Regions from separate parts of the Sphingobium fuliginis genome, predicted to be linked through region 2. Evidence: riboswitches for the same ligand, from Rfam matches in the RefSeq annotation. Region 2 holds a riboswitch; the other holds the start of a gene.
What was found. A riboswitch is a leader RNA that binds a small molecule or an ion and turns the genes downstream of it on or off. The one in region 2 is predicted to bind cobalamin.
Positions count from the first base shown of each region.

Region 1 (6,593 bases), on a different replicon from region 2:
CAGGGGCGACGAGACTCACCCCGCCAATGCCGGCCGCCTCTGTTCCAAGGGCACGCATCTGGGCGAGACGACAGGGCTGACCGGCCGCCTGCTGCACCCGATGATCGGCAACAGGCGTGCAGGCTGGGACAAGGCGCTGGACCTTGTCGCCCGGCGCTTTCGCGAAACCATGGATCGTCATGGCCCGGACAGCGTGGCCTTCTACGTCTCCGGTCAGCTCATGACGGAGGATTATTATGTCGCCAACAAGCTGATGAAGGGCTTCATCGGCTCCTCCAACATCGACACCAACAGCCGCCTCTGCATGTCCAGCGCCGTCGCCGGACACAACCGGGCCTTCGGCGAGGATGTCGTGCCCGCCAGCTATGACGATCTGGAGCAGGCAGACCTGATCGTGCTGGTGGGTTCCAACACCGCCTGGTGCCACCCCATCGTCTATCAGCGCATCCAGGCGGCCCGCGCCGCGCGCGGCACGAAACTGGTCGTCATCGACCCGCGCCGCACCGAAACCTGCGAAGGGGCCGATCTGCATCTGCCGGTGAAGCCCGGCACCGACGTTGCCCTGATGAACGGCCTGCTGGCTTGGATAGCGCAGCAGGGGCTCACCGATCCGGCCTTCCTCGCTGACCATGTCAGCGCGCCCGAGGGTTTCTGGGAACATGTCCGCACCGGGCACGATCTCTGGACGACCGCGGAGACCTGCGACGTCGCGCCCGCGCTGCTGGAGCAGTTCTACACGCTGTTCGCCGCCACGCCGCGCACGGTGACGCTGTTCAGCCAGGGCATCAACCAGTCGATCCGCGGCACCGATCAGGTGAACGCGATCATCAACGTCCACCTCGCCACCGGCCGCATCGGCAAGCCGGGCGCGGCGCCCTTCTCGATCACCGGCCAGCCCAACGCCATGGGCGGGCGGGAAGTCGGCGGCCTCGCCTCGACGCTCGCCGCGCATATGGACTTCGCGCCGGACAATGTGGCGCGGGTGGGCCGCTTCTGGGCCGCGCCGAAAATGGCGACCAAAGCGGGCCTGAAGGCCGTCGACCTGTTCCGCGCCGTGGATGAAGGCCGGATCAAGGCGCTCTGGATCATGGCGACCAACCCCGCCGTCTCCATGCCCGACGCGAACCGGGTCAGGGACGCGCTGGCCGCCTGTCCCTTCGTCGTCATGTCGGACATCATGGCCGACACCGATACGGGCGCGCATGCCCATGTCCGCCTGCCCGCCGCCGGCTGGGGGGAAAAGGACGGCACCGTCACCAATTCGGACCGCACGATCAGCCGCCAGCGCCCCTTCCTGCCGCTGCCCGGAGAGGCGAAGCCGGACTGGTGGATCGTCAAGGAGGTCGCGCGCCGCATGGGGTGGCGCAATGCCTTCGCCTATGATCGGCCCGCCGACATCTGGCGCGAACATGCGCGGCTCACCGCTTATGGCAATGATGGGCAGCGGGTGCTGAACCTGCGCGCCTGGGCCGCCATCGGCAATGATGCCTATGACGCCATGGAGCCTTTCCGCTGGGGCGGCACGCCCTTTGCCGACGGCCGCTTCCCGACGCCGGACGGCCGGGCGCGGCTGGTCCTGACGAAGCAGATGGACATGCAGGAGCCGCTGAAACAGTGGCCGATGACGCTCAACACCGGCCGTTATCGCGACCAGTGGCACACGATGAGCCGCACCGGCCTGTCCCCTAAACTCGCCCGCCATCGCGAAGAGCCGCTGGTGGAAATCCACCCGCGGGACGCCGCGGCGCTGGGGATTGCCGACCGCGACCTCGCCCGCGTCGAGACGGCGCAGGGCAACAGCATCTTCCGCGTCAGCCTGAACGAAGGCCAGCGGCGCGGCGAAATCTTCACCCCGATCCACTGGACGGACCAGACGTCCAGCGGCGGCCGCACCGGCCTGCTCCCGCGTCCGCTGGTCGATCCCCATTCGGGCCAGCCCGGCTTCAAATCCACCCCGGTCAGCATCGGGAAGGTCGCGACCGAGTGGAGCGGTTTCCTCATCCTGCGCGATCGGGAAGGGATCGGGCAGCCGGTGAAGCTGCCCTGCCTCTGGTCCACCCGCATCGCCGTGCCGGGCGGCGCGCTCTACGAAATCGCCGGCAATGGCGACCCAGCCCGACTCGACGCCTTTCTTCCGAAGGGCGACCGCGTCGAGGCGATGGACGCATCGCGCGGCACGCGCCGCATCGCGACCATCGGCGAAGGCAGGCTGAACGGCGTGCTGTTCGTGACGCGCAGCGGCCTGCTGCCCTCGCGCGACTGGCTGATCGGCCAGTTGCAGGCAGAGGGGGTGGGCGGCTCCGTCCTCGCGGCGCGGGGACCGGGCGCGGCTGGAGACAAGGGCGCGACCGTCTGCGTCTGCTTCGACATCGGCCTCAACCAGATCGTCGCCGCGATCCGCGAACGGCAACTGGTCGATGTGCCCGCCATCGGCAGGGCGCTGGGCGCGGGCACCAATTGCGGATCGTGCCGGCCCGCGCTCGCCAATATCCTTGCCCAAAACATGCAGGAGACGCTTCATGCAGCCGAATGATCTCATCGCCCCCGGACAGGTCTGGCTGGTCGGCGCGGGGCCGGGCGATCCGGACCTGCTCACCCGCAAGGCCGAAAGGCTGATCGCGGCGGCGGATGTCGTCTTCCACGACGCGCTGGTCGGGCCGGGCGTGATCGACCTCATCCCCTCAGGCGTCGAGCGGGTCAGCGTCGGCAAGCGTTCGGGCCGCCATTCGAAGGCGCAGGGCAGCATCAACGACCTGCTGCTCGCGGCCGCCAGGGCGGGCCGCCGCGTCGTCCGCCTCAAGGGCGGCGACCCCTCGGTCTTCGGCCGCTCGGCGGAGGAGATCGCCCATCTGGCGGAGGCGGGCGTTGCCGTGCGCATCTGCCCCGGCGTCACCACGGCCAGCGCGGCGGCGGCGAGCGGCCATGCCTCGCTCACGCTGCGCGGGGTGGCGCGGGGATTGACGCTGGTGACCGCGCATCTGAAGGCGGGCGAGCCGCTGCGGCTCGACTGGGAAGCGCTGGCCCGTCCGGGCGGCACGCTCGGCATCTATATGGGCCGCGCGGCGGCGGGCGAGATCGGCCGCTGCCTGATCGCCGCCGGACGCGATCCCGAAACGCCGGTGATGGTGGCGGTCAACGTCTCCCTGCCCAATGAACGCCTGATCCGGGGCAAGCTGTCGGCGCTCGCCTTTCTGGTGCGGACGATCAGCGACGACGACCCGACCCTGCTGCTGATCGGGGAGGCGGTGGCCGGAACGCATGCGCCTGCCGACCTCGCCGCGCATGTTGGCCTTCACGCCTGACGACCGTCTCGACCCGGCCGGGTGAGTCTCTCCAGATCCTCGGGCCGGTTGATGTTGGGCAGCACGAACTCCGGCCGCTCCACGATCCGCGCGCCCACCCGCTCCAGCCAGCCACGGATCGACCGGTTATTCTCCTCCGCCAGATGCGCGTCCAGCTCGCCAGCCAGCGAAGCAGGCCAGAAGCCGATCAGCTGCTGCCCCTTGAGGATGGCGGCTCCCTGTCCGATCAACGCCTCCGCCAGCCCGTCCGGATAGGCGGGCACGTCGCATCCGGTCGTCAGCACCGCGTCATAACCCAGCGCCCGCGCATGATGCAGCGCCGCGTTCAGGCCCCCCAGCGGCCCCATGTCCGCAGCCGGCCGATCCGCCAGCCCGATCATCCCCTCCACCTGCCGGCCGCAGACCGCCACGGTTTCGACCTGCCGCCCCAGCGCCGCCACCGCATGCTCCAGCAGGCTGCGCCCATCCAGCATCGCCCGCGCCTTGTCGCTGCCGAACCGGCTGGACCGCCCGCCGGCCAGAACCGCCCCCATCAGCCGCATCATGCGCCGCCCGCGATGATCCGGGCATAGCTGTCGGGATCGACATTGCTGCCGGAGATCACCACGACGCTCGCCCCGTCGGCATCCGGAGCCAGCCCGGCCAGCATCGCCGCCAGCGACGCGGCCCCGCCCGGCTCCACCACCAGCTTGAGGGCCGAAAAGGCAAAGCGCATCGCGTCGCGCACCTGATCGTCGCTCACCGTAAGGCCGCCCGACAGATAGGCCCGGTTGATGGGAAAGGTCAGCGCCCCCGGCGCGGGAGACAGCAGGGCGTCGCAGATCGACCGCGCATCGGGCGATACGCTTTCCCGCACGCCGCTCGCCAGCGAGCGCGCCGTATCGTCGAACGCTTCCGGCTCCACCGCCAGGATCGCGACGCCGGGCTGGCGCGCCTTCACGGCGGTCGCAATTCCCGACACCATGCCGCCGCCGCCGCAATTGACGAGGATCTGGCCGATCTCCGCCCCCGCTTCGGCGGCCTGTTCCATGATCTCCAGCCCGATCGTCCCCTGGCCGGCCATGATGAAGGGATCGTCGAAGGACGGCACCAGCACCGCGCCCCGTTCATTCGCCAGCCTCGTGGCGATTTCCTCCCGGCTTTGGGTGAAGCGGTCATAGGGCACGACATCTGCGCCCAGCGCCCGCGTATTCGCCGTCTTGATCGCGGGCGCGTCGGCCGGCATCACGATCGTCGCCGCCATGCCCAGCAACCGCGCCGCAAGGGCCACGCCCTGCGCATGATTGCCCGAAGACCAGGCGACGACCCCCGCCTTTCGCTCCGCCGCGTCCAGGCGGGCCAGCCGGTTGTAGGCGCCGCGGAACTTGAACGATCCGCTGTGCTGCGCGCCTTCGAACTTCACCAGCACGCGCCGGCCGCAGCGGGCGTTGAGCGCCGCATTTTCCAGCAGCGGCGTGCGGATGGCGGCAGGGGCGATGACCCGCGCCGCATCCTCGACATCGGCGGGGCTGATGGCGAACGGCATGCAATCTCCTTCCATGGCTGCCTCTTGGCATGGCCGCCGCTTTCCCTTATGGCGCGGGACGCGGGCGGGGCAATGCCTTCGCGCGCAAAAAGAAGATCGCGCCGGTGCCCCGAAGGGGGCTGAAAACGGGAATGCGGTGCGGACGGGAAACCGTCCTATTCCGCGGCTGTCCCTGCAACTGTAAGCGGTGAGCGCGATGCACTTCGGCCCAGGGGCCGGCCACTGGACGCAAGTCCGGGAAGGCGTGCATCGCCGCATTGACCCGCGAGCCAGGAGACCTGCCGGCGCATGGTCGCTCTTGCCTTGGTCCAGGGTATGGCCATGGCACGGTGTTCTCCGTCTGAGCGACGAAGCGGCGCAGGGCCGCATCGGTGCGGGGAGAGGGCACGGGCGCCGGCCATTTCCCCCGTCCGGCCGCGCGAGCGGACGCCCTGAGCCATGTTGCACCGGCGCTCAGGGGGAATATAGACATGTTGAGGATTTCCATTTCCATCGCCGCCTTGCTCGCGGCCGCTCCCGCCCTGGCGGAGGATGAGATCATCGTCACCGCGCTGGGCATCGAACAGCCGCGCGACGAGGTCGGCCAGGCGGTCACCGTCATCGACGCCGACACCATCCGCACCCGCCAGAGCGTCAGCGTCGTCGACCTGCTGGCCACCACGCCGGGGGTGCGCTTCAACCGGGCCGATGCGGTGGGCGGGGTCACTGGCGTTTCACTGCGGGGGGCGGAAACGACGCAGACGCTGGTGCTGATCGATGGCGTAAAGGTCAACGATCCGAGCGGGATTGGCGATGCCTATGATTTTGGCAATCTGCTGACCGGCAACATAAGGCGGATCGAAGTGCTGCGCGGTTCCAATTCCGTGGTATATGGCAGTCAGGCGATCGGCGGTGTCGTCAACATCATGACGGGCGCGCCCGCAGAGGGTTTGGCCGGCAACGCCTCGGTCGACTTTGGCTATGCCGACACGCTGAATGCAAAGGCAGATATTTCCGGTGCCACTGGCATGGTGTCCGGCGGCATCGGCATCGCCTATTTCAACACCGACGGAATTTCCGCCGCCGCCAACGGCACTGAAAAGGACGGCTACGAAAATCTCGCGACCAACGCGAAGCTGAAACTGGCCTTTGCCGACAATCTCAGCCTCGACCTGCACGGCTATTATATCCATGCCGATCTCAACACCGACCTGTTCTTCGGTGCGCCGATGGAATCGAGCGATGTCAGCAAGCTCGACCAATATATCGGCTATGCGGGTCTCAACCTGTCCTTGTTCGACGGCAAGTTGGCCAACCGCGCTGCCATCACCTGGTTCCGCAATGACCGCGATTATATGCTCCAGCGGGGCGAGGCGCCGGATTACGGCTTCTCCGGCACCAATCTGCGCTTCGAATATGAAGGCGTCTATCAACCGGTCGATCAGGCCCGGCTCATCTTCGGTTACGAGCATGAACGGCCGGACTATGATTTCTTCTATCATGATTTCTTCACGGGCGACAAAGTCGTGGGCAAGGCAAAGGCCGACATCGACAGCGTCTATGCCCTCGCAGTCGTGAAGCCGTTTGCGGGCCTCGCATTGACCGGCGGCGTCCGGCATGACGATCACAGCCAGTTCGGTGGCGCGACGACCTTCGGTGCAAATGCGAACTACACCCCCAATGGCGGCTCCACCAATTTTCGGGCCAGCTATGGTGAGGGTTTCAAGGCACCCTCCCTCTATCAGCTTTACGACAGCTTCAGCGGCAACCGCGCACTCAAGCCCGAG
Region 1 covers NZ_CP060035.1:2,150,147-2,156,739, reverse strand. The annotation lists gene H5V43_RS10365 (nitrate reductase) at 1-2,533, shown strand, start outside; gene cobA (uroporphyrinogen-III C-methyltransferase) at 2,520-3,302, shown strand; gene mobA (molybdenum cofactor guanylyltransferase) at 3,293-3,844, opposite strand; gene H5V43_RS10350 (threonine ammonia-lyase) at 3,844-4,827, opposite strand; cobalamin riboswitch at 4,913-5,127, shown strand; gene H5V43_RS10345 (TonB-dependent receptor plug domain-containing protein) at 5,298-6,593, shown strand, end outside.
Region 1: linked by a shared signal. The riboswitch ahead of H5V43_RS10345 (TonB-dependent receptor plug domain-containing protein) and the one ahead of H5V43_RS18280 (HoxN/HupN/NixA family nickel/cobalt transporter) in region 2 are both predicted to bind cobalamin.

Region 2 (6,593 bases):
TGTCGCCCGTGCTGCGCCAAGGTGCTCCTGTCAGGCTTTGCAGCGCTTCCGGCCGGGGTCCGGCCCAGGGCGCGCCCATCGTGCAGTCGAGCGGGTCGAAATCCAGCCCCAGATCATCCGCCAGCGCACGGAGCAGGGACTGCTGGCCGGCATCGCCCATACCCCTTGGGCAGCGGGCAAGGGAAATGAGCAGGTCGCGGCGAAGGGAACCCTCCGGGCTTTGCGTGAAGACGTGCAGCCCGTCGCGTATCTGCATTTCCTTGAGTTCGCACAGATAGTTGTCGATCGCTGATAAAGCCTCGTCTCCGCTTCCCTGCGCGCCTGAATCCTTGTCCAGCCCTTGCGAGGCGGCGAGGGCCAGAATGTCCTTGCGCAGCGTTTCCAGCCGGCGTGGGTCCATGCCGGCGGCGAGATAATATTCGTCGACCAGAGCCTCCAGCTCCTTGAGCGGGCCGTAGCTCTCGGCGCGGGTCAATGGCGGCGTCAGATGGTCGACGATGCAGGCGCCGATGCGACGCTTGGCCTGGGTGCCTTCGCCGGGATCGTTGACGATGAACGGATAGATTTGCGGGATCGGCCCGGCGCAGATTTCCGGAAAGCAGTTTTCGGACAGCGCGATCGCCTTGCCCGGCAGCCATTCGAGATTGCCGTGCTTGCCGACATGGACGACGGCATGGGCGCCGAAATCGCCGGCCAGCCAGATATGGAAGGCGAGATAGGCATGGGGCGGGGGCAGCGCCGGGTCGTGATAGCTGCTCTTGGGATCGACATGATAACCGCGCGACGGCTGCACGGCGACCGCGATCCTGCCGAAGCGGTGCACCGGCAGATGGAAGGCGCCTTCGCGGAAGAAAGGATCGGTTTCGGGCGCCCCCCAGCGGCACCGGACGGCTTCGCGGACCGCCTGGGGCAGCGTGGCGAAGGCTGCGTCATAGGCCTGGAGCGAGAGGGTGATTTCACCCGGACGGTCCGGCGCGGCATTGGTGATGCCACCTGTCATGCGCTGCATCAGCGCGGCGCCGTTGGTGGGCGCATCATCCGTTCCGTAGCCTGCTTCCGCCAGGGCCTTCAGAATGGCGGCGGCACTGGCGGGCGTATCGAGGCCGACGCCATTGCCGATGCGGCCATCCCTGTTGGGATAGTTGGCGAGGATGAGCGCGACCTGACGTTCCTCCACTCGCGTTCTACGAAGTTTAGCCCAATTTGCAGTAAGTTGGGATACGAAGCTGACACGATCTTCCAGTATCTGGGGCACGACGATGCTGCATTCCGTGCGGGCATCGAACCGTGCCGCAGCCTTGAAGGCGACCGCGCGGGTGAAGAGGCGGCCGTCCACCTCCGGCAGCGCGACATGCATGGCGAGGTCGCGGGGGCCCAGCCCGCGGGCACTCGACTCCCAGGCGCTCTGTTCGGCGCTGGCGAAGATCGTCTGGAGGATCGCGCAATCCGCCTGTTCGAGGATGGAGGGCGTGCGCGGCTCGCCCGGCGCGCTGGCGGCAAAGGCGGTGGCGTTGAGGATGACGTCCGGCGGCGCCTCCGCCATCAGCCCTTGCAGGAAGTCCCGGGCGAAAGGTTCGCGCAAGGCGCGCACATGGACGGGAAGGACGTTGAGGCCCGCCGTCTCCAATCCCGCGACCATGCGGTCCACGGCGTCCAGCGTGCCCGCGATCAGCAGCGCGCGGTAGAAGAGGAAGAGGGCCGTCGGCTGCCCTGCCTTCCATCCGCTCCTGACCTGATCCAGCGTGGGTCGATCGACGCCGGGCAAATAGAGGCCCGCGTCGGCCACCGGAACGGGCGCATCGGGAACGCCCGCGTCGAAACCGGCAAGGCGGGCGGCGTTGCGCAGGAAGGCGATGGCGTTGGCAATGCCGCCCTGCCGCAGATAGTCGCGCAGGAGATCGCAGCTCTCCGCCGCGACGGTCGATGCGGCGCGCAACGCGGGGTCATCTTCTCGCCCATCGGCGATCGCCGCAAAGGCTATGCCCTTTTTTCGGGCGATATTTGCAATCTCATCAATGCCATAGGGCCAATAGCTCTTGCCGCCCAGCAGGATGACGCAGACGAATTTGGCGTGGGCGACGACCTTTTCGACATACAGATCGACGGAATAGGGGTGCTTGAGCTGGAGGAGATTGGCCAGCCGGATTTCGGGCGCCGCCCTGCCGAGCTCTTGCCCCAGAACATGGGCTGCGCTCGCGAAACAGGCAAGTTCGCTGTCCGCCACGGTCAGCAGCACGATGTCGCCCGGCGACTGGCCGAGGTCGATGGCTTCGTCGCCGTTGGAGACGGTGCCGGGCGTGGCGGTCAGCAGATGCATCAGGCAGCGGCCATCTGCGCGCCAAGCGCGGCCTCTATGGCGGCGCGGTCCATGCCGCTCTGGCCGATCACCACCAGGCGGGAGCGGCGCGGTTCGTCGGCCTGCCAGTGCCGGTCATAATGATGCTGGATGCGGGGGCCGACGGCTTGCAGCACGAGGCGGGCGGGGCGCCCTTCTATGGCGAGGAAGCCCTTCACGCGCAGGATGTCATGCACGGCGATGCTCTCCGCCAGCGCCGCCAACAGCGGCTCCGGACCGGAAAGTTCGCCCAGGTCGACGATGAAGCTCTCGAAATCGTCATGGTCGTGATCCTCCCCATCGTCATGGTGCGAGGGACGGGCATCGATCCCGTCCTCCACCCCGGCGCCGAGGCCGAGCAATATGGCCGGATCGATCTCTCCCCTCGCCGTGCGGAGGATGCGGACGCCGGGGCGGATTTCCTGGGCCAGTTCCCGCTCCAGCACGGCCAGCCGGTCCACGGCGACCAGATCGGTCTTGTTGAGCAGGACAAGGTCGGCGCAGGCAAGCTGGTCCTCGAACAGTTCCTCGATGGGGCTGTCATGATCCAGCGTCGGGTCGGCCGCGCGGGCGGCGGCGAGCGCCGCCTCGTCATGGGCGAAGCGACCCGCCGCCAGCGCGTCGGCGTCGATCAGGGCGATCACTCCGTCGACCGTGGCGCGCGTGCGGATGTCGGGCCATTGGAAGGCCTTCACCAGCGGCTTGGGCAGGGCAAGGCCGCTGGTCTCGATGATGATGTGATCGGGCGGGGTGGGCCGGTCGAGCAGCTTTTGCATGGTCGGCAGGAAATCGTCGGCCACGGTGCAGCAGATGCAGCCATTGGCCAGTTCGATGATGTCCTCGTCCGGGCAGGCTTCGTCGCCGCAGCCCCGCACCAGCGCGCCGTCGACGCCGACGTCCCCGAATTCGTTGATGATGAGGGCGAGGCGGCGGCCGCCCGCATGTTCGATGAGGTGACGGATCAGCGTGGTCTTGCCGGCGCCGAGAAAGCCGGTGATGACTGTGGCGGGAACCTTTTTCATGCGGGATTTCCTTGCGGTTGGTGGCTGGGGATGGGAGCGACTTCGATCTCGTCGAAGCCTTTCCAGCGATAGATGGCCCAGCTCAGCAGCCAGCAGGCGGCGAACAGGCCGATGATGATGAAGCCGAGGCTGTTGAAATGCTCGCCAAGGTCGGCGGCAAGGGTCCATACGCCGCCGCTGAGGCCGAGCTTGTCGCCCAGCAGGGCCGCTGCCTCGATCCCGCCGATGAGCAGCGCGACCAGCGCCGACACCAGCGTGATGGTGATATTGTAGTAGAGCTTGCGGATCGGCTTCACGAACGCCCACTGGTAGGCGCCCATCATCAGGGCACCGTCCGCCGTGTCGATCAGCGCCATGCCCGCCGCGAAGAGCAGGGGAAAGATGAGGACGGTCGCAACCGAAAGGCCGCTGGCGGCCTGACCGGCGGACAGGCCCAGAATGGCGACTTCGGTTGCGGTATCGAAGCCCAGGCCGAAGAGGAAGCCGAGCGGAGCCATGTGCCAGCTTCGCGTCACCAGCCGGAAAAGCGGGCGGAAGAGGCGTGCGAGCAAACCCCGGTTGCCGAGCAATATGTCCATATCTTCATCGACATAGGCTCCACCCTTTCGAACATGGTTGAACGTCCTGAGAACTGATCGGAGGATGATCAGGTTCATCGCCGCGATGGCGAAGAGGAAGGTCGCCGACACCATTGTCGCGATGGTGCCGCCGATGGCTCCCGCCGCTTCCACCCGGCTCAGCGCACTGGCGGCGACAGCGATGGCGACGGCGGCGATCAGGACGATGCCGCTATGGCCGATGGCGAACCAGAAGCCGACGGTCAGGGGCCGCTGGCCGTCCTGCATCAGCTTGCGGGTCACATTGTCGATGGCGGCGATATGATCGGCATCCACGGCATGGCGGAGGCCCAGGCTCCAGGCCAGCAACGCCGTGCCCAGCATGACCGGATCGCCCGCGAAGATCGTGAAGGCTGCGATCCAGGCCGTCAGATTGGCGGCGATGAGCCCGGCGAACATGCCGGTCGCGCGGCGGCGAAGACGGCTGGCCGGCGCCCCGGGCGATTCCGGCTCATGGGTCGATATGCTCATAGGGTCTGTACCCCGTCTGCGTCTGCGAAACCGGACGGGAGCCGCCTTCATGCCGGACGGACGCTCTTGCGCCCGGCATGCCGACAGCAGCTCCCGCTGCGTGAAGCGTCGCTCAGACGGAGGACCGTGCCGTGGCCATCCCCTGGACCAAGGCAAGAGCGACCAGACGCAGGCAGGTTTCCTGGCTCGCGGGTCATAGCTTGGCGCATGGCCTTCCCAGGCCTCGCATGATTTAGCGTCCGGCCCAGTGGCTGATCCTCCGGCGCTTCCGGGGGATCGCTATGCGTCTCGCTCGCCGCTTACAGTTGCAGGGACAGCCGCGGATTCATCACCGCATTCCCTATTAAGCCCCTTGGGAGGGCACCGGCGCGATCATGAAGGTCGGTCGAAACCACCCTTCGGCGGCCATGCATAGAGGCTGGAAAGGGGAATGGGAAGAGGAGGCTTGAGCAGAAGATGTTTCGTGAATTAACTCCTACAAATGGCGTTCTTCCAGCAGGGTCTTCAGAAAGGCCCGGCCGGTCGGTGACAGATCCTCATGATGGATCAGCCAGAGCGCGCTCATGACCGGCACGTCGAACGGGCGGTTGATCACATTGTCGACATGCAGCCGCGCCATCGACCCGGCAATCACCGTGGGGCCGAAGCCGGCCGCGACAAGGCCCAGCAGGGTCGCGAGGCTGCGGGCTTCATGCGAGATTTTCGGGACGAACCCTGCTTCCGCGCACAGGGCCTGGAAATGCTCCGTGAACCCCGTCCCATTGGGCGCGCCGTAGAGCACCAGCGGCTCGTCGGAAAGGTCTGCGATGCGCGGCGGGGCAGGGCGCAACGCCAGCGGATGATCGGCGCGCAGGGCCAGCACCATCTCTTCCTTGAGCAGGCATCGGGACAGCATGCCTTCGGGCAGCGCCGGCGCCTCGAAATTACGCACGATGCCAAGGTCGAGCTGACGGCTCGCCACACTCTCCACCTGCTCGTCGCGCCCTTGTTCGCGCAGGATCAGTTCGACATCGGGATAGGTCTGGCGGAAGCGGTAGAGCGCCCGCGCCACCGGAGGCACGAAGGGGCCGGAAGTGGTGAAGCCCAGCCCCAGCCGCCCGATCTCCGCCCTTTGGGCCATGCGCGCGATCTGTGCGGCGCGGTCCGCCTGGGCAAGGGTCCGGCGCGCTTCAGGCTCGAACAGCCGGCCCGCCTCCGTCAGTCGCACCCTGCGGCTGGTGCGGTCGAACAGGCGGACGCCCAGTTCCTCCTCCAGAGCACGGATCTGCTGGCTGAGCGGCGGCTGCGATATGCCGAGGCGCAGCGCGGCGCGGCCGAAATGCATCTCCTCAGCGACGCACAGAAAATAGCGGAGATGGCGAAGGTCCATGGATCATGTCGCTCAACATATCGATCATGCCATATTATATATTAGACGCAGAATGTCCAAGGGCGCATGGGCGGCTTCGAATGTGGCGGCGTCTCCCGGCTGGCCGGCGGAGGTGCGCGGGCTATGCCCCCTCATTGCCGCAGCACTCCGCCATGGCCGGGGATGCCGTCGCATTCTAGGATGTGTGGAAATTCGCTTCGCCCCGAACGAAGTCCCCACGCGTCTTGGAGCATTTCCGCGCTGGCCGCCTTTCTGGCGACGGCCGGAAATGCGGCAAACGATATGCGCATTTCCTGGCGCGCTTCGTCTCTGGTATCAGGCGGCGAAAATATCTGGAGAGGTTGTATCGTCATGTGCGGCGGGGATCGTCCGGCGGCGCATCCGTGGAGTCGTGAATGATCGGTATCGTCAAGGTTGCCCTGCATCGTCCGCTCACCTTCATCGTGATGGCGATCCTGATCGCGATCGCGGGGGTGCTGGCGGCAGCGCGAACGCCGGTCGACATCTTTCCCAATATCCGCATTCCCGTGGTGGCGGTCGCCTGGCAATATGCGGGCCTGTCGCCGGAGGACATGGCCAACCGCATCGTCAATCCCTATGAGCGCGTGCTGACCACCACGGTCAACGACATCGAACATATCGAGAGCCAGTCGCTTCAGGGCATCGGCATCATCAAAATCTATTTCCAGCCGGGCGCCGACATCCGCACCGCGACCGCGCAGGTGACGTCGGTGTCGCAGACCGTGTTGCGCCAGATGCCGCCGGGGATCACGCCGCCG
Region 2 covers NZ_CP060036.1:446,325-452,917, forward strand. The annotation lists gene cobN (cobaltochelatase subunit CobN) at 1-2,317, opposite strand, end outside; gene cobW (cobalamin biosynthesis protein CobW) at 2,317-3,357, opposite strand; gene H5V43_RS18280 (HoxN/HupN/NixA family nickel/cobalt transporter) at 3,354-4,445, opposite strand; cobalamin riboswitch at 4,600-4,828, opposite strand; gene H5V43_RS18285 (LysR substrate-binding domain-containing protein) at 4,921-5,814, opposite strand; gene H5V43_RS18290 (efflux RND transporter permease subunit) at 6,210-6,593, shown strand, end outside.